One region of the Marinomonas pontica genome, then DNA from elsewhere that is predicted to be linked to it. Evidence: predicted binding sites of a transcription regulator. Region 1 holds the regulator's gene; the other holds the start of a gene.
The links. The regulator FNR, encoded in region 1, switches genes on or off when oxygen is low (the NO sensors DNR and NnrR bind a similar motif). The targets are predictions, from matches to a motif close to TTGATNTANATCAA.
Positions count from the first base shown of each region.

Region 2: AABA11_RS01965 (histone deacetylase family protein) is a predicted target of FNR. The motif match lies at 4,119-4,132, and genes of this name have one in related genera.

Region 1 is NZ_AP027271.1:1,757,808-1,766,953, forward strand. Features, by position in the region: gene AABA11_RS08190 (UPF0149 family protein) at 1-171, opposite strand, end outside; gene AABA11_RS08195 (RecQ family ATP-dependent DNA helicase) at 268-2,019, shown strand; gene AABA11_RS08200 (SprT family zinc-dependent metalloprotease) at 2,016-2,540, shown strand; gene ttcA (tRNA 2-thiocytidine(32) synthetase TtcA) at 2,661-3,500, shown strand; gene AABA11_RS08210 (YfaZ family outer membrane protein) at 3,511-4,074, shown strand; gene AABA11_RS08215 (adenine phosphoribosyltransferase) at 4,157-4,699, opposite strand; gene fnr (fumarate/nitrate reduction transcriptional regulator Fnr) at 4,722-5,483, opposite strand; gene hemN (oxygen-independent coproporphyrinogen III oxidase) at 5,505-6,875, opposite strand; gene AABA11_RS08230 (alpha/beta family hydrolase) at 7,060-7,656, shown strand; gene tusA (sulfurtransferase TusA) at 7,676-7,909, shown strand; gene AABA11_RS08240 (CBS domain-containing protein) at 7,966-8,559, opposite strand; gene AABA11_RS08245 (hypothetical protein) at 8,604-8,909, opposite strand; gene adhP (alcohol dehydrogenase AdhP) at 9,120-9,146, shown strand, end outside.
Region 2 is NZ_AP027271.1:406,620-415,765, reverse strand. Features, by position in the region: gene cysW (sulfate ABC transporter permease subunit CysW) at 1-745, shown strand, start outside; gene AABA11_RS01975 (sulfate/molybdate ABC transporter ATP-binding protein) at 742-1,836, shown strand; gene AABA11_RS01970 (GlxA family transcriptional regulator) at 2,023-3,084, shown strand; gene AABA11_RS01965 (histone deacetylase family protein) at 3,121-4,044, opposite strand; gene AABA11_RS01960 (bifunctional acetate--CoA ligase family protein/GNAT family N-acetyltransferase) at 4,255-6,648, shown strand; gene AABA11_RS01955 (septal ring lytic transglycosylase RlpA family protein) at 6,645-7,028, opposite strand; gene AABA11_RS01950 (AbrB family transcriptional regulator) at 7,285-8,364, shown strand; gene cdd (cytidine deaminase) at 8,415-8,831, opposite strand; gene AABA11_RS01940 (ABC transporter permease) at 8,833-9,146, opposite strand, start outside.

The DNA of each region.
Region 1 (9,146 bases):
GAAGATGACGGGTAACCATTTATCTTCCGTTATCGGAGTAGGGCAAATAGAAAGAGCGGTCAAAAAGCCATGAGCCATCACAAAGTTCTGACATTCCTCATGAACCTGATCAGAATCCAAAAAATTTTCTAACGTCTCTAGCTCAAGGTCATCAAGAGGTTGGTGTGCCATGTAAATGTTTCCCCAATACAAATTAAGTGTCCGATTCTAGCGAAAACAGGGCGAAAAATCGATGCAGAAAGTGACGGGTTAAGAGATAATTCACAAATGAATGAAAAGACTCTCACACTTTCCCGTTTAGGCTACTCCGAATATCGTCCCTTGCAAGAAAAGGCGATCGATGCTTTGTGCGAAGGGAAAGATGTATTGCTCGCTGCGCCTACCGGCGGTGGGAAATCATTGGTGTATCAGGCAGCAGGGCTGATCCGAAACGGTGTGGCCATTGTTGTCAGCCCACTATTGTCTTTAATGTCTCAACAAGTAGAAGAGTTAAACAAAAAAGGGATTAGAGCTAAATTCCTAAATTCGACCTTAAACCCAGGCGAGCAAGACGATTTGGTATGGGCGTTGCGTCATCAGCACATCGATTTACTCTACTTATCACCAGAAAAATTAGTGCAGCCATCTGTTATTGGCTTCTTGCACAGTTTTGATATCGCCTTATTTGCCATCGATGAAGCGCATTGTATTTCTCAGTGGGGGCGATTTTTCAGACCGGAATACAGCCAATTAGGACAACTTAAGCAGGCTTTTCCAGACATCCCTATCATTGCTCTGACAGGGACAGTTGATCAAAATACCATTCAGACAATTCAAACCTCGTTAAATTTGACCGATTGTCATGTGTTGCGAAGCAGTTTTGACCGAACAAATATAAAGATTCATATTGCGCAAAAGCGAAAAGCGAAACAGCAATTGTTGTACTTTCTGCATCATGAAGTACCCGGTGAAACGGGTATCGTCTACTGTCGTTCTCGTAAAAAAACAGAAGAAATCGCAGGTTGGCTAACCTCACTCGGGCTGCCAAGTTTAAGCTATCATGCTGCTATGTTAGATCAAGACAAACACACAAATCACCGCCTTTTCGCGGAACGACATGGCACTATCATGGTTGCCACAACCGCTTATGGAATGGGCATCGATATCGCTCATGTTCGATTTGTTGTGCATTTGGATTTACCCAACAGCCCTGAAGCCTATTTTCAAGAAGTTGGTCGAGCCGGACGAGATGGTAAGCCCGCTAAATCACTGCTTTTATATGGTTTGCAGGATATGTTACAGGCGCAACAGTTAGTGTCTTTTCACGAAGAAACAGACGCTCAACACCTGAATAATTTGTTTTATATTCTCGAAAATCGAGGGTGTAGAAGGCAAAACTTGTTGTCTCATTTCGATGAAAAAATTGACGCTTGCCAGCATTGTGACCGATGTTTGTCTAATCGCGCCGAACAAAATATGACGATTGCCAGCCAAAAATTACTGTCGTTGATTTATCATACACGGGGCGTACAACCTTTCTCTTTGTTGATACAAGTCTTGCTAGGCAAAAGGACGAAAGCGGTTTTATCCGCCAAAGCAGAGAGTTTACCTTTGTTCGGTAAAGGCAAAGAATTGAGCGAGGCTCAATGGAAGTCCGTCGTACGACATCTTATTGCGTTTGAATACATTACAATTGGTTCATCCCACACATTTACGGTTCAAATTAACGAAAAATCTCGGACAGTGCTTCAGGGCAAAGAGCAAATAATCGTTCCTAACGAACAATACTATCCCACTATGGAAGAAGATCAGATCGGTCGAGAAGCACTACGATGGCACAAGGTTTTAGCTTGGAAATCCACCAGTGAAACAAACAAACTGAGTGACACCCAATTAAGACTTATTTGTTCGCAAAGACCTAAGTCCGTAGCCTCATTGAGTCGATTGACTGGATTATCTAAAGAATATTTCGTTGATTTTGCGGAAGACTTGATCAAGTTGGTAAATGACATTGATTCCGAAGAGGTTGTTTCTGGATGAATGCACTATCAAGAAAAGCACGACACAGCCTCGAAGAAGAAGCCTTAGAACACATCAACAACAAAGTTGAGTCCTGTTTTGAAAGGGCGGATGTGTTTTTTAATAATCGATTTAGGCGGCCTGTTTGTAACCTTAAACAACGCGGAAGGGCTGCAGGAACCGCACACCTGCAAAAGAACGAGCTGCGTTTTAATGTGTATATGTATCAACAAAACCCAAGTGAATTTATGGATACCGTAGTCCCTCATGAAGTAGCGCATTTAATCGTTTATCAAATATATGGCAATACAGTTAAACCGCATGGGAAAGAGTGGCAAGCAGTGATGATTAAAATCTACGGGCTTAGGCCTAACCGTACACACACATTTGATACACCTCCGCAAAAACAAGCGTACGAATACCAATGTTCATGCCAAAAGCATCAATTTAGTAAACAGCGTCATAGTCGAGCGCAGAAAGGAACTGAGTATATCTGTAAGGGCTGTAAATCAACCTTACAGTTTGTAGACAAAAGCAAGTAATAAGCCATTCTTCTCCTTGTAATAATGAATTTTCATGCACATTTGCCTTATGTTCTTCATTTTTGATGCGATTCCAGCCTCCTTATAGTAAGATGAGCCCGTTTTGTTTACAGCGTATATATGATGGATTTATCTAATAGACCCAAAGAAAAGTTAGAGCTGAATAAGCTCCAAAAGCGTCTTCGCAGACTGACAGGCCAAGCTATTTCCGACTTCAACATGATTGAAGACGGTGACAAAGTAATGGTGTGTTTATCGGGCGGTAAAGACTCTTATACCATGCTTGAGATTTTACGAAATTTACAAGCGAGCGCTCCTATCAATTTTAGTATCGTTGCGGTTAATTTGGATCAAAAACAACCAGGTTTTCCGGAGCATATTCTACCTGCCTACTTGGAAGAGTTAGGGGTGGATTTCCATATTTTGGAGCGTGATACTTACAGTATTGTTAAAGAAATCGTACCAGAAGGCAAAACGACTTGCGGCCTTTGTTCGCGCTTACGTCGTGGTTCTTTGTACGGTTTTGCCGAAGAAATAGGGGCAACTAAAATTGCTCTAGGGCACCATAGAGATGACATTCTCGAAACGTTATTTTTAAACATGTTTTTTGGCGGAAAATTGAAATCCATGCCACCAAAATTACTAAGTGATGATGGTAAACATGTTGTTATACGCCCTTTGGCATACTGCAAAGAAAAAGACATTGAAGCGTTTGCTACGATGAAGGAATATCCCATTATTCCATGCAATCTTTGCGGCTCCCAAGAGAATCTTCAACGACAAGTTGTGAAAGATATGCTGCAAAAGTGGGAAGTAGAATTTCCTGGTAGAACGGAAACAATGTTTTCGGCTATGCAGAATGTTGTTCCATCGCACTTAGCAGACACAGAGTTATTTGATTTTAAAGGTCTAAAGCAAGCGCCAGATGCTTTGAACCGACTGAACATAATTTCGTTATAGGATATTTCTAATGAACTTTACGTATAAAACATTGCTTCTTACTGCTGGAATACTTGGAGCTTCTGTTGTTAATGCTTCTACAGCGGGTGTGAGCTTAACCAATGAAACTGTTAAAGGTGACGTAAACTTAGACTTGGGAAGCTTTGGTATCGATGCGGGTATCACCCATGATAAAGACGAAAGCACGTCGACTGCTCACCTTGGTCTAAGCGTACAAGACTCAGACACAAGCGGGCCGTTACAAGTTGGCATTGGCGCACGTTTGTACGCTATCGATGCGGATTTAGATAATGAAGATGATCTGTCAATGGCGCTGAGCTTAGGTGGTTGGTACCGTTACACGATTCCACAAGCTAATCGCGTTAGTATTTACGGCTCATTGTACTATGCGCCCGAAGTATTATCCTTCACTAATCTGGATCACATGTACACATATGAGTTCCGAGCAGAATACATGACGATGCGCAATGCACGTGCCTACATTCGCTATGGTAAGACAGTGACTATTTACGATGACAATACGCGTAAAGAGTCAAACAAAGGTTTGTCTGTCGGTGCTACAGTAGACTTCTAGTTCTAGATTTCTGGACGATATAAAAAAGGTGGCCTAGGCCACCTTTTTTATATCAAGTTACACTCTTTTATATCTGTTACAATCAATCGCCGTCGTAGGCACACAGACTAAAAACTGGAATATCGCTGTCGCGTAATTTTTGGCTTCCACCCAAATCAGGTAAATCAATAATTGCCGCCACTTCTTTAATATTTGCGCCTTGTTTTGTTAGCAATTTGATTGCAGCAAATAAAGTGCCGCCGGTTGCAATCAAGTCGTCAAACAATAAAACTTCATCTCCAGCCTTTACAGAGCCTTCTTGGATTTCAAGCTCTGCTTCTCCATACTCAAGAGCGTACTTTTGAGAGATGGTTTTGCCAGGCAGCTTGCCTTTCTTGCGAACCAAAATCAGTGGCTTTTGAAGTTCATACGCTAAAACAGCAGCGATCAAAAAGCCACGCGCGTCGATACAAGCAATGTGCGTAATATCTGTAGCCATATAACGATGCACATAAGCATCCACTACCATTCTCATCCCTTTAGGATCACTAAAAATAGGGGTGATATCTCGGAAGCTGATGCCTTGTTTTGGCCAATCTTCAACCGTTTGGATTAGCGATTTAACGTAGTAATCATCGTAGAGCATTATGGTATTGCCTCAAAATCATTCAAATGTGAGAGATTTTACCACAATCACTAGCAACCCCAACGAGTTTTTGCATTTCTGGGAAATCAACTATTTCAATTTCTTTTCCGTCTACATGGATCAGTTCACTTTTCTGAAAGCGAGTAATGACACGGCTCACCGTTTCAACTGCTAGTCCCAAGTAATTGCCAATTTCGCCACGAGACATAGACAAACGGAATGAGCTGGCCGAATAGCCTCGTTTTTTGAAGCGATTCGAAAGATTTAAAAGGAAAGAGGCCACTTTTTCATCCGCATTTTTTTTACCGAGTAAAACCATCATTTGTTGGTCATCTGAAATCTTACGGCTCATCACTTTAAACAGTTGGTGCTTTAATGATGGTATCTGAGACGAAAGCTCTTCTAGATGGCTAAATGGTATCTCACAGACGGTTGTTGTTTCTAAAGCCTTGGCAGAAACAGGGTAGGTGTTGGAGTCAATGCCGCTTAGGCCTACCAACTCACTAGGGCAATAAAAGCCAGTAATTTGTTCTTCACCAAAAGAGGTAATGTTAAACGTTTTTAGTGTTCCAGAGCGAACAGCGTAAACGGAATCAAAGGCTTCACCCTGACGAAAAAGGAATTCACCTTTTTTGAGTGGTTTTTTACGCTCAATAATTTGGTCCAATCTATTGATGTCTTCATCAGCTAGAGCAATTGGAAGGCATAGTGCACTTAAACTGCAGTTCTGGCACTGCGAAGTTAACGTGCTATTAAAACGCGAATGTGTGTGTGTCATTGACATTTAGCTCTCCCTGAGATCCATCTATATTACTTTAGAATATTTTACTGTGTTGTTTAAATGCTTATCGAAAACCATACAAATGCATCGAATAAGCAAACGCCCACGCTCGGTAACCTTAATTGTGGTCTGCATTCCACACTGGTCTATTTCAATCATTCCATCTTCTAGCATAGGAGATAGCTTGTCCATTTCCTGAGAAAAATAATCGAAGAAATGAATTTTGTGCCTTTCCTCTACCTCTGTAACGTCCAATTTAAATTGAGATATGAGCGTCATAATAACCTGATGTCTAACTCTATCATCGTGGTCACTAATGTACCCTTTTGCAATCGCTAGTTGACCTTTTTCAATACTACTCCTATAAGCAGATAAGTCTGTGTAGTTCTGTATATAAATGCCATTTAAATCGCTAATAGCAGACACACCAAAAGCCACTAAGTCTGTACCAGCATGTGTTGTGTAGCCTTGAAAATTTCTTTGTAACTTGCCTTGTTTTTGAGCAAGCGCTAATTCATCGCTGGGTTTAGCAAAATGATCCATACCAATGTAATCGTAACCCGCTGCGGTTAGGTATTCGATGCTCATTTTTAATAAATCTAGCTTGATATTGGGTAAGGGAAGAGTGTTGTCTAAAATGCGTTTCTGAGCACGAAACCGCTCAGGCAGGTGCGCATAGTTAAACAATGAAATACGTTCAGGAGACAATGAAATCACCTGATCAAGAGTTTCTTTGAATCCCTCTAGTGACTGGTAGGGCAGGCCATATATCAAATCAAAATTAATGGATTTAATGCCCAGTGAGCGAGCATTGTCCACAAGCTCAGACACCATGGTAAGCGGCTGAACCCGATGAATGGCTTCTTGTACTTTAGCATCAAAGTCTTGCACACCAATACTGATTCGGTTTATTCCCATTTCCGTCAATAATTTCAGCTTTGAATAGGTAATTTCTCTAGGATCTATCTCAATACTGTAATCTTGAGTGCCATCATTTACTAAATTGAAATACTGTTTGATGTTTTCAAACAGAGTTGCGATCAGCTCTTCTGTCAAAAAGGTGGGAGTTCCACCGCCAAAATGCAACTGCGTAACGTCTCTGGTGTGATCGAGCATCAGGCTACGTAGCCTCATTTCTTCACCGAGCAGTTCGACGTATTCCACACCTTTGTCATATTGCTTTGTCACAATTTTATTGCATGCACAGTAGTAACAAAGGTGTGCACAAAATGGTATGTGGAAATATAAGCTCAAAGGGGCATCCGATGGCATTAACATCTTGTCGATTAGAGCAATCTTACTGATTGCTGGATCAAACTGTGGCGCGGTCGGGTATGAAGTATAGCGGGGCCCAGATAAATCATACTTACTAATAAGTGAAGAATCCCAAATCATCGTGTGTTCCTATTAAAATTTCTAATAGGAAGTCTACTCTTTAGCGGTGTGGTCTTTTCTGACGCAGATCAATAATTATCATGCTGACAGGATAAAAACACACAAACCTTCCCCAAAAATTTTCGACCACCGTTCTCAGCGAACGTGGAATTTGATTTAATGGTTTTTTTAAAATCTGAATACTATGAAAACATCACATTTTTACCTCGCCCATGGTGCGGGAGTCGGTCATAAAAATGAATTTATGACGCAGCTTTGTCGCTCGCTTTCAGAAGAAGCGCAACAGACCGTGTATCCTGTGACATTTTCTTATATGCAGGAACAAGAACGCTCAGGCAAAAAAAGACCGCCCCCTCGGTTTAATACGCTAATCCCAGAGTTTAGCAAGTGCATCGAACAAGAGCGCTCTTGTATTGTTGCAGGCAAATCAATGGGAGGACGGGTCGCTAGTCAATTGACTAATTTACCAATGGTCAAAGGTGTCGTGTGTTTTGGTTTTCCTTTTTACCCCGCTGGGAAGCCAGAAAAGCACCGATTGTCATTCCTAGAAAATTTGACCGCTCCCTGTCTAATAATACAAGGGACAAGAGATCAGCTTGGCTCATTGGAGTGGGTAAGTCGTCAAAACCTCCCCAGCAATGTTGAAATCATTTGGATTGAGGGAGCAGACCATGACTTCAAGACGCTAAAAAAATACAATAGAAGCATCGATGATACGATTTCAGAAATTAGCGCACACACCAAAAATTGGTTAGACAACAAGCTAGAGTGCAGAGATTAATACAGCAGAGAAGAATACTATGGAATATCAAGCCGTACTTGATGCAACGGATTTACTGTGCCCTGAGCCAGTAATGATGCTGCATGTGGAAATGAGAAAAATGGCTGCGAAAGACATACTTAAAGTGATCGCGACAGACCCATCAACAACCCGCGATATACCAAAGTTTTGCCAATTTCTCGGGCACACACTGGTAAAGCAAGAACAAGAAGGGAGTGTTTACTACTATTGGATTGAAAAAAAGTCGAGTTGAAAAAGAATGAAAGAAAGCCCAGTTTTTTCTGGGCTTTCCGGTATTTCTAAATGTTTTTAAGCCACTTTCAGATTACTCGAGGACTCTTTTTGTCCATGAATTGCGCTTTGATAAGTTTGTTCAAAACTTGAATAAGAAACGTCGATATCTAACCTTAGGTGACGGGCGACGTCGTTTGAAGACACCAGACCTCGTATTGCTTTTGTCTCTTCATCTATGACAAGTAAATGTTGCAAAGAATTATTGCGCTGACTAAATAGAAGAGATTCAATATCTGAATGTTTAAGTGACGTATAAGAAAGAGCGAGTAACACTTCTTTTGATCTCATCAAATCAGCAACCATCAATTCAGAGCGCTTAAACCCATTCGCTACTTGCTTAATAAACACATCTTCAGATAAATCTTCTAAGCTAATGATCCCAATAAATTGGTTGTTTTCATCGACGACAATTTTCATTCGGACGTGTTCTTTTCTCATTAAATGCACGAGCTCATCAGCAGGGGTGCTGGATTCAATGACTCGAGGACCTGCATTTTGAAAGTCGGTGAACACAGACAAAGCGGATGAGTAGAGAGTGATGTTCTCGACAGTGGTAGGCCAAGTTAGCTCATTTACATTTTTTGTTGATACATACGTTAACGTTTTCATGATTAGTCACCAGTACAAAATGAATAGATAAAAATTGGGGTGAGTTAGATCAGTGAAAAAGGTGGCGCCCTAGGGTTAACGTTGCTATGGATGGCTGATGTGAGAAAATAGGAACTTCTGTAAAAGGAGCGTGAAAACGTTGCTTCAGCGAAACTATGTGATGAATGACGAGCCAAGCAGCCTTTATCTGATCCGTTTTCTTCATCAAGAGCAACCACTTCGCCGCAGTGTTGTTCGGCTATTGGTTCCATCCAGCGAAACTGATTAACTTCTTTTGCATTAGCGCGTTGAGAGATCGTCAAAATTGACGACGCAATCACGGCAATGATCATAAGGAGTTGGAATTTCATGGAGCACCAAATGTTTGATTTATATTTTGAATATAGGCCTGATGCCATTGAAATTACAGCCTTTTTTACAAAATGCCGCATATTTTCACGATCCGCTACTTTGTTGAACCATTATGGTCATAATGAATAAGGCTTGATCTATGTCGACTTTCTGTTTGGTGTTTTCCGATACGCTATATCACAGGAAACACAAACTACCAGGAGAATAGTATGAAAGCCGCGGTCGCCAACACATTC
Region 2 (9,146 bases), 1.4 Mb from region 1:
CTTTGTGGAAGGCGCAGCGCACTACTTCAACAGTTTGATTGAAGCTGATACCTTGCACGCCATTGGTTTGACTCTAGTCGTTGCAGCGTTAACCGTGCCTATCAACTTGGTATTCGGTGTGATGCTGGCATGGGCCGTAACCCGCTTTGAATTCCCTGGTCGCAAACTCTTGATGACCCTGATGGATATTCCCTTCGCCGTGTCGCCCGTGGTAGCTGGTCTACTTTATCTATTGTTGTACGGCAATAACGGTTGGATTGGCTCTTGGCTTTATGATCAAGACATCCAATTGATGTTCGCTTGGCCGGGCATTGTCATGGTCACCGTGTTTGTGACTTGTCCATTTGTGGCTCGTGAATTGATCCCGCTGATGCAACAACAAGGTCGAGAAGACGAAGAAGCGGCGGTAATTCTGGGCGCTTCTGGCTGGCAATTATTCCGCCGAGTGACGTTACCGAATATTAAATGGGCGCTGATTTATGGCGTGATCCTGACCAACGCGCGTGCGGTTGGGGAATTCGGCGCTGTGTCTGTGGTGTCCGGCAATATTCGCGGTGAAACCAACACGCTGCCATTACAGGTACAAGCCCAGTATGAGGATTATCAAGCCGCTGCCGCGTTTGCCAGCGCCTCGCTTTTGGCAATGATTGCCCTACTTACCTTATTGCTGAAAGCCTTTATTGAATGGCGTCAGGAACGTAGTTTAAAAATTGAAGCTGAAAAAGAAAGACAGGTGACACAATGAGCATTTTGATTGAAAACATTTCCAAACACTTTGGGCATTTTCAAGCCTTGTCACCGTTGTCATTGGACATCCACGAAGGCGAAATGATTGGCTTGCTTGGACCATCCGGTTCTGGAAAAACCACGTTATTGCGTATTATTGCTGGATTAGAAGGCGCAGACACTGGCCGCATTCAGTTTGGTGACAGAGACGTAACCAACTTACATGTGCGAGATCGTCGCGTAGGATTTGTGTTCCAAAACTACGCCTTGTTCCGCCACATGACAGTGGCGGATAACGTCGCCTTTGGCTTAGAAGTCTTACCACGTAAAGAACGCCCAACCCCGACTGAAATAAAAAACCGCGTGATGCATTTATTGGAAATGGTGCAGCTTGAGCATCTTGCCAGCCGTTTCCCATCCCAGCTTTCTGGCGGTCAAAAACAACGTATTGCTTTGGCACGTGCCTTGGCGACTCAGCCTGAAGTCTTGCTACTAGACGAACCCTTTGGTGCTTTAGATGCCAAGGTTCGTAAAGAGCTACGTCGCTGGTTGCGCGGATTGCACGACGAACTAGGCTTCACCAGCGTGTTTGTCACCCATGACCAAGAAGAAGCCTTGGAGCTGTCTGATCGCGTTGTCGTGATGAGCAACGGCCACATAGAGCAAATCGACCAACCCGGTGCGCTTTATGCCTCACCCAACAGCCGATTTGTGTTCGACTTTCTTGGTAACGCCAATGTTTTTGATGGCAAAGTAGAAAATGGCAAATGGCAAAATCTGCAAGCCAATATCGTTCTGCCAAATGGTGCAGAACAGAAAGACGGCCAACTGTACATTCGCTCCCATGAATTCTTTGTCTCAAGAGAACCAACGGTGCAAGCCAACTTGCCGCTGCGCGTGATTGCCATCAACCCAATTGGTGCTGAAGTTCGCCTAGAACTGACTCCGATTGATTGGCACAGCAACGACGTATGGGAAATCGACCTGCCTCACAAAGCATTCGATAAAAACGGCTTCGAAAAAGGCCAAACCTTATACGTTACACCGAAAGCAGGTTACTTCTTCGCCCATGACGCACAACAGCCCGTGCTATTGAATTGGGATCAATAATCGAATGCGAAAAGAGTCGCGAATTATGCGCGGCTCTTTTTCCTCTTCTGCCTCCCTCCCCAAAAAACGTCCTCTCTTAATTCCCCAACACAGCCAAGATAAACACTATATCGGCTTGAATAACGGCATTTATTTTGCATTTGAAATCGGATATTGTGTCCACAAACAAACATAAAGGGTAATAGAATGTTGGAAGTCAGTGAGAAGCTAAACGCCTCTTTGTTTCAGAGCCATCTGAAACGCTCAAACCATGCTTTCTCTCACTCCACGCTGACCAAAAACACTTCTGCACCAATAAGAAGAGCAAGCTTCGTGCTGCTGGACCATTTTTCAATGTCTTCCTTTTCCGTCGCTTTAGACACCTTGATCACATTGAATCTTGTCCACAGCCAGCCCATTTATGAATGCAAAACATACGGCCTGAAAGACAACAAAGCGCTCTCTGATATCTCGATCGAATTAACAACCGATGGCAACATCGAAGACATTGAAACAGACAAAGACTCTGTTCTTATTATTTGCGGTGGGTTTCGCAGCGCACTCAAACCCGAACCTGCGCTGAACAAAAAAATAGCCAAAGCCGCCCAATCTAGTGCCACTATTATGGGGCTTTGGAACGGCAGTTTTTACATCGCCGACAGCAAGATTAAAATTGGCGAGAGCATCTCTATTCATCAAGACAATAAAGCCATCATGCAAGAGCGCTTTCCGGCGTTACATTTATCAACGTCTGCTTTTACCGAGGAGGGTTCGTTGTTTACTTGCTCAGGGCCGAACACCGCGCTCGACATGATGCTTCACTTTATCAAAGGTGCGTATGGCGCGGATTGCTCCCAAGCCGTTGCCGAAGTCATCGGTTCTGACCGAATCCATAAAACAGACAACAAAGCGGCAAACCGATTTTTACGCTCCGACACGCATACGCCAGACTGTATAAAAGACGCCATTTTGCTGATGGAAAGTAACATAGAGGACCCATTAAGCATCGATGAACTCACCAAACTAGTGGGAATTTCCCGTCGCCAAATAGAAAGATTGTTCAAAATTAACGTCGGCGTTACGCCCGCCCGCTATTATATGGAATACCGCTTAACCCGTGCACGTCAGCTCATTCAGCAGTCAAACCTCAGCATTTTTGAGGTGTCAGTTGCCTGTGGATTTGTCAGTGCCGCCCACTTCAGCCGCACCTACCACCGCTTCTTTGGCCAACCACCAACGGACACTCGACGTACTTTCCAAGAGGAATAAGAGGCGAAATGGTAAGAAAAGTGCTCTGTTTTATAACTACAACTTCATCAAACTTTTGATATGACAAAACGCAGCGCGGCCGAGCGCGTCTATGTTGTAGCCGCCTTCCAAGACCGAGACAATTTTTCCATCACAATGTCGATCCGCTACGTCCATCAAAAGATCGGTGATCCACGTAAAGTCCGATTCGCTCAGCCTTAGTTGCCCCATAGGGTCTTCTTTGTGGGCGTCAAACCCTGCGGAAATCATAATAAGCTGTGGTTTGAACGCGTCCAAGGCAGGCAAGAGTTGCTCGGTAATAATGGCCTGGAAGGCGTCACTGCCAGACCCTGCTTCCAGAGGCATATGAAGAATATTATCGTGGGAAGCCCCCGGATCGCTGTAAGGGTAAAATGGGTGCTGATAGCTGGAGGCGTACAGTACGCTAGGATCGGTTTTGAAAATATCTTCTGTGCCGTTGCCATGATGAACGTCAAAATCCACAATCGCCACACGCTCTAGGCCAAACTGTTTAATGGCGTGACGAGTACCCACAGCGATATTATTGAACAGACAAAAACCCATGGCTTTGTCTTGTTCCGCATGATGACCAGGTGGTCGAATCGCGCAAAACGCATTGTCCATTTCACCAGACATCACCAAATCAACCGCTTGTACGACAGAGCCTGCGGCATACAAAGCCGCATCCAAGGTGTGCGGCATCATAATGGTTTCAGGCTCTAATTCAATGCTCCCTTCTTTTGGCGCGCGGGCAAACATGGCATCCACATACGCCGCTGAGTGCGTCTGATTCAGCTGCTCACGCGTCGCGGGCTCGGCTTCCAAACGGCGTAGAAAGTCCATTAATTGCCCCATGATCAATCGGTTTTGAATCGCACCAAGGCGCAGAGGAGATTCTGGGTGATCTTCCCCCATGTTGTGTTTGTCGCAATAGGTGTGTGTGATGTAAGCCGTGGTCATCTTTATTCCAGTATTGTTATTTTTGACGATTGCTATTTTTGACGTTTTTAATTGTTGTCTATTCTGACGTTTAATTGCTTGATATCAAGCCACACACGCTAAGGACAGTCTACCCTACGATGGTCTACCATTCGCACAGCAAAGAACTGTGCTACAGTCCTAAGACAGTGCTATGACTTCAAATATACGTGAGTTTCAGGAGACGATCAGGTGAGCCAACACGCATTACAATCTCTACTCGCGCCAAAATCGATGGTGGTGTTGACCGGTGATGATGCACAGAACCCGCTTATGCTGGCACTGTTAACCTCGTTGTCTGACGCTCAGAAATCTTGCCCTGTGTTTTTGTCGGGCGTTCAACCCGCCAAACCGTTTGCCTTTCCGCTCGTCACGCATTTAACCGAATTACCTCATAGTCCAGACATCGCGGTGCTGGTCGGCACACACAGTCATCAGTCGATGGAAGACATCATTGCGAGTTGCGGAGCGGCGGGAATTGGTTCTTTGCTGATGCTATCTTGGACGGGAGACAGTCAAGAGTCACTGATTGAAGCATTACGTCAACACAATGTGCGTTTGCTTGGCCCGAACAGCTTTGGCATTTGCCGCCCAAAACAAGGCGTTTATGCCTGGCTTGGCCTCACACAACCTTTAACTGGCCGACTCGCTCTAATGTCACAATCCGGCACGGTCGCGAGTGCCTTAGTCGATTGGGCGACATGGCAAGGCATTGGGTTCTCACAAGTCGTTTCGATGGGAACTCCCGTGGATGTGATGCCTTCGCAAGTACTGGACTATTTATCCAATGACTTTGAGAGTCAGGCGATTTTGATGTATTTGCAAAAAATTGGCCGCCCGACGCGCTTTCTCAGCAGTTTACGAGCAACCGGACGAAGCAAACCCGTGGCCGTGGTCACAGAACATTCGATCGGTGCGGACGAGCGAGTGCTGGACGCTGCTCTGAGCCGAACCGGCGCAGTACGAGGCCGTCGCTTAAACGATTTAATCGCGGCCGCGTCGGTCATGACCAACGCCCGTCGCGTCAAAGAGGGCTCGTTGTTAATTATTGGCAATGGCGCAGGACCGGGGGAACTCGCCGCGCAACGCGCCATGGAATTAGAGATTGATCTGCTCACACCAGAAGGCGAGCTCAGAGACAAACTGGAAACCACCATGGCAGGTCGTGGCGGCATAGGCCCAGTGACTACGGTTTGGGCAAGTTGCGCGACGGATCTGTTTATCGACCTTGCTGCCGACGCGTTACACAGTGACGACTGCGGTGCCGTACTGCTGACGCTAAGTCCTACGGCATTGATTGATATTGATTCCCTGTATGATCTCATCATCAAGCTGCATCGCACGCAGAAAAAACTCGTCATGGTGTGTTTACTCGGCGGTGGCAATATGACCAACATGCGCACACGCATCAACGAAGCGGGCATTCCCACTTTTAGAACGCCAGAAACCGCCATTGAAGGTTTTCAGTTTTTGGTGCAATTTCAACGCAACCAATTGCTCGCCAAGCAATCCCCAGACAGCCACGCTTTCCGCTTCAAAATTGACGTTTCCGAGGCAACAAAAGCCCTGAACCAACTGTTCAAAGACAAACAAAAAACGCCCAACGCCGATGCCTTACGGGAAATTTTTGAGCTGTTTCACATTCGTTTAATCACGCGCCGTCAGGCTTCCAATCAATTGTCTGCACCGATTCACCTGCGCGTTTTTCAAGACGCTGTGTTTGGCCCTGCCATTGGTTTGTCATTGGAAGGCGCTCAACAACACAAACAGGCGGAAGCCGTTGCTTTGCCACCGCTCAACACCATTCTGGCAAAAGATTTAATACAGCGCGCTTTTCCCGGTGAAGAGTCATTCGAACTAGAAAGCCTGCTGCGTAACTTATCTACCATGGTGTGTGAATTACCCGAAATTGAACGTCTCGACCTTGCAGACGTGCGACTCCACGACAGCGGCAGCGTTTACGCGGACGTGTCTGCTCAGCTTCGTTTATGCAAAAGTTGGCGCCGCTATGAACACCTCGCCATTCACCCTTACCCAAGACAATGGGTATCGGAGCGCGACCTAAAAAATGGCGAAACCGCCACCGTTAGACCCGTTTTACCAAGAGATGCGAGCATATTGGCCGATTTTGTGCGCAGCATGTCCCACGAAACCCGTTACTTTCGCTTTATCTCTAACATAGAAGAACTGACACCGCGCATGCTCGCCAGCATGTCGCACATAGACTACGACCGAGAAATGGCGTTACTTGCCGTCATTAACCGCGAAGGACAAGACCGGCTGGTAGGCACCGCGCGTTACATAGACAATTTTGATGATCAAAGTTGTGAGTTTGCGGTGGTATTAGGGGATGAGTTTCAGGGCTTGGGTTTGGCGTCTTATCTAATGCGACAACTGTTTCAGGTCGCCGCCGACAAAGGCATTCGAGTAATGAAAGGTATCGTCCTAGCCGAAAACAAACGCATGATCGAATTCTGTCGTCATTTGGGCTTTACCATACAGCGGGATCCAGACGATTTCGGCCAAGTCATCGCCACGATAAAGCTAACCCCCAGCTTGCTCGAAAAGTGTCGAGGTGCTTCCTAACGTAGCACTTCAATCTCTACTTCTATTACACCATCGCGAGTGTTTCCGATTCGTTGGAAAGCGGATTTACTCAGATCAATAATCCGACCGCGAACAAAGGGCCCTCGATCGTTGACTCGTACCACAACGCTTTTGCCATTCTCGATGTTGGTGACTTTGACTTTACTACCAAAAGGCAAACGTTTGTGGGCAGCTGTCATGGCTTTTTGATCAAACAATTCGCCACTCGCCGTTTTACGGCCTTGGTATTTCATCGCGTAATAACTGGCACCACCACTTTCTTCAAACCCAACCGCATCTGATCGGCTAATTGGGCCACTGGCGCAAGCCGTTAGCGCAAGAGAGAGCGTCACCCAAGATAAAATACTCATTACTCGCATTTTTTTCTTTTCCTTGAGGCATTAAAAAATAGTGCGGTTAATGGTAACCAGATAACGAGAAAAAACCAACGCTACCAAGCGAAACCTGCGTCAGCGTCCTGTCAGTTTCTTGGCGTATATTGATAAATGTTATGTTGCTGTCTCTACCTAATATCATGAGCACCTATGCTTAACATCACCGTCAGTGCCGACACGACATGATGGATTTCAGGTATGATGGCCCCGTTTTAAACGATGGATTGTCTCTGATTTTGCTATGCGCTCACCTTTTTTGTCTTTATGCAAAACCCCTTCTCGTTGGCCTACCTCATGGCGTTTAATGATGCTGCTTGGCGTCTCATTTGTTTTGGTGTGCGTATTTGAATACGTTCGAATTCCTGCGGCCTTGTTGCTTGGCCCTATGATCACCGCCATTTTACTCGCTACAAGCGGTGCTGGTATGACATTGCCAAAGCCGCTCTTTCTCTTTGCTCAGGGGATACTGGGCATGATGATCGCCAACAGCCTGCCCTTAACCGTATTTGCTAAAATATCGTTAGAGTGGCCGTTATTTTTAATCGGTACGGTGTCTACGATATTGGCGTCCAGTTTGTTGGGGTGGCTATTGAGTCGAACTGGTTTGCTGCCGGGCACGACGGCTATTTGGGGGTCATCGCCGGGGGCGGCTTCGGCCATGACCATCATGTCGGAATCTTATGGTGCAGACATGCGATTGGTTGCCTTCATGCAATATTTACGCGTTGCCTGTTGTGCCGTCGCAGCCACTATTGTAGCCACCTTATTCCACGTTGACGATGTGTCCGCTGTGCCCACAGATTGGCTTGGCGTGTCATCATGGCTTGGTTTTAGCATCACACTTGGCATCATCCTGCTGGCCAGTGTGGCGGGAGTATTGCTGCGCTTACCAAGTGGCCCCATGCTGCTGTCTTTGTCGGTTGGTTTGGTAATCAAGTTCACGGGGCTGTTGCCCATTGTATTACCAAGCTGGTGTTTAGCTTTGAGCTTCGCGGTACTTGGCTGGGGAATAGGCTTTCGTTTCACTCGACAAGTGTTGCATCATGCTTGGCACGTTTTTCCACACGTGCTGGGGGCCATTATCGCACTGATTACCATCAACGCAGGCGTTGCGGGTCTCTTGATTACGTTTGCGGGAATTGACCCGCTGACGGCATTTCTCGCCACCAGCCCAGGAGGTGCAGACTCAGTTGCCATCATTGCGGCTTCCACCAGTGCAGACGTGTCGTTTGTGATGGCCATGCAAGTGGCTCGGTTTTTGTTGGTGCTCATTGCGGGGCCAATGCTGGCGCGCTGGCTTTCGAGAAACCAAACAGCCTAAACGAAAAAACCACCCGAAGGTGGTTTTTAAACAATAAACTGAACTGACCGCTAGCCCGCTTGTTCAAGGTTTTCTGGGCCAAACGAGAAAGGCAATAACTCATCCATAGTAAGTGACTTTCTTACGCCTTCTGCACCGCAAATATGTATCATGGTGTCCGCAGAAGAGAATTCACGAATTTTCTGACGGCAGCCACCACAAGGCGTTACTAAACCATCGCCATTACCAATAACGTAGATGTCTTTTATCAGCGTATCACCACCCAGCACCATAGCAGCAATCGCTCCCGCTTCGGCACAGGTCCCTTCTGGGTAAGCCGCATTTTCTACGTTACAGCCGGAATAAAACTGACCTTTTGCCGTTAAGATCGCCGCGCCAACATGAAACTGAGAATAAGGCACGTACGCCTTATTCATCGCCTCTTTCGCCAGCTCGAATAGCTCAGTATTCTGCGTCAAATCAGGCATACTAGGCTCGCTCTTTCACATAGGGTCGGCCTACGGCTTTTGGTCCAACGGCTTTGCCAATGAAGCCAGCAAGCAACAGAACCGTCAGCACATACGGCAACACTTCGATCGCCTGCACAGGCACTTCACCAATCCCAGGAATCTCAACGCCCTGCATACGCACAGCAACGGCGTCCAAGAAACCAAACAGCAAACACGCTAATAAGACTGGCACTGGGCGCCACTTACCAAAAATCAGTGCAGCCAGCGCCATATAGCCCTTGCCCGCGCTCATGTCTTTCAAAAATCCTGCATTGTGCGCAGTCGACAAATACG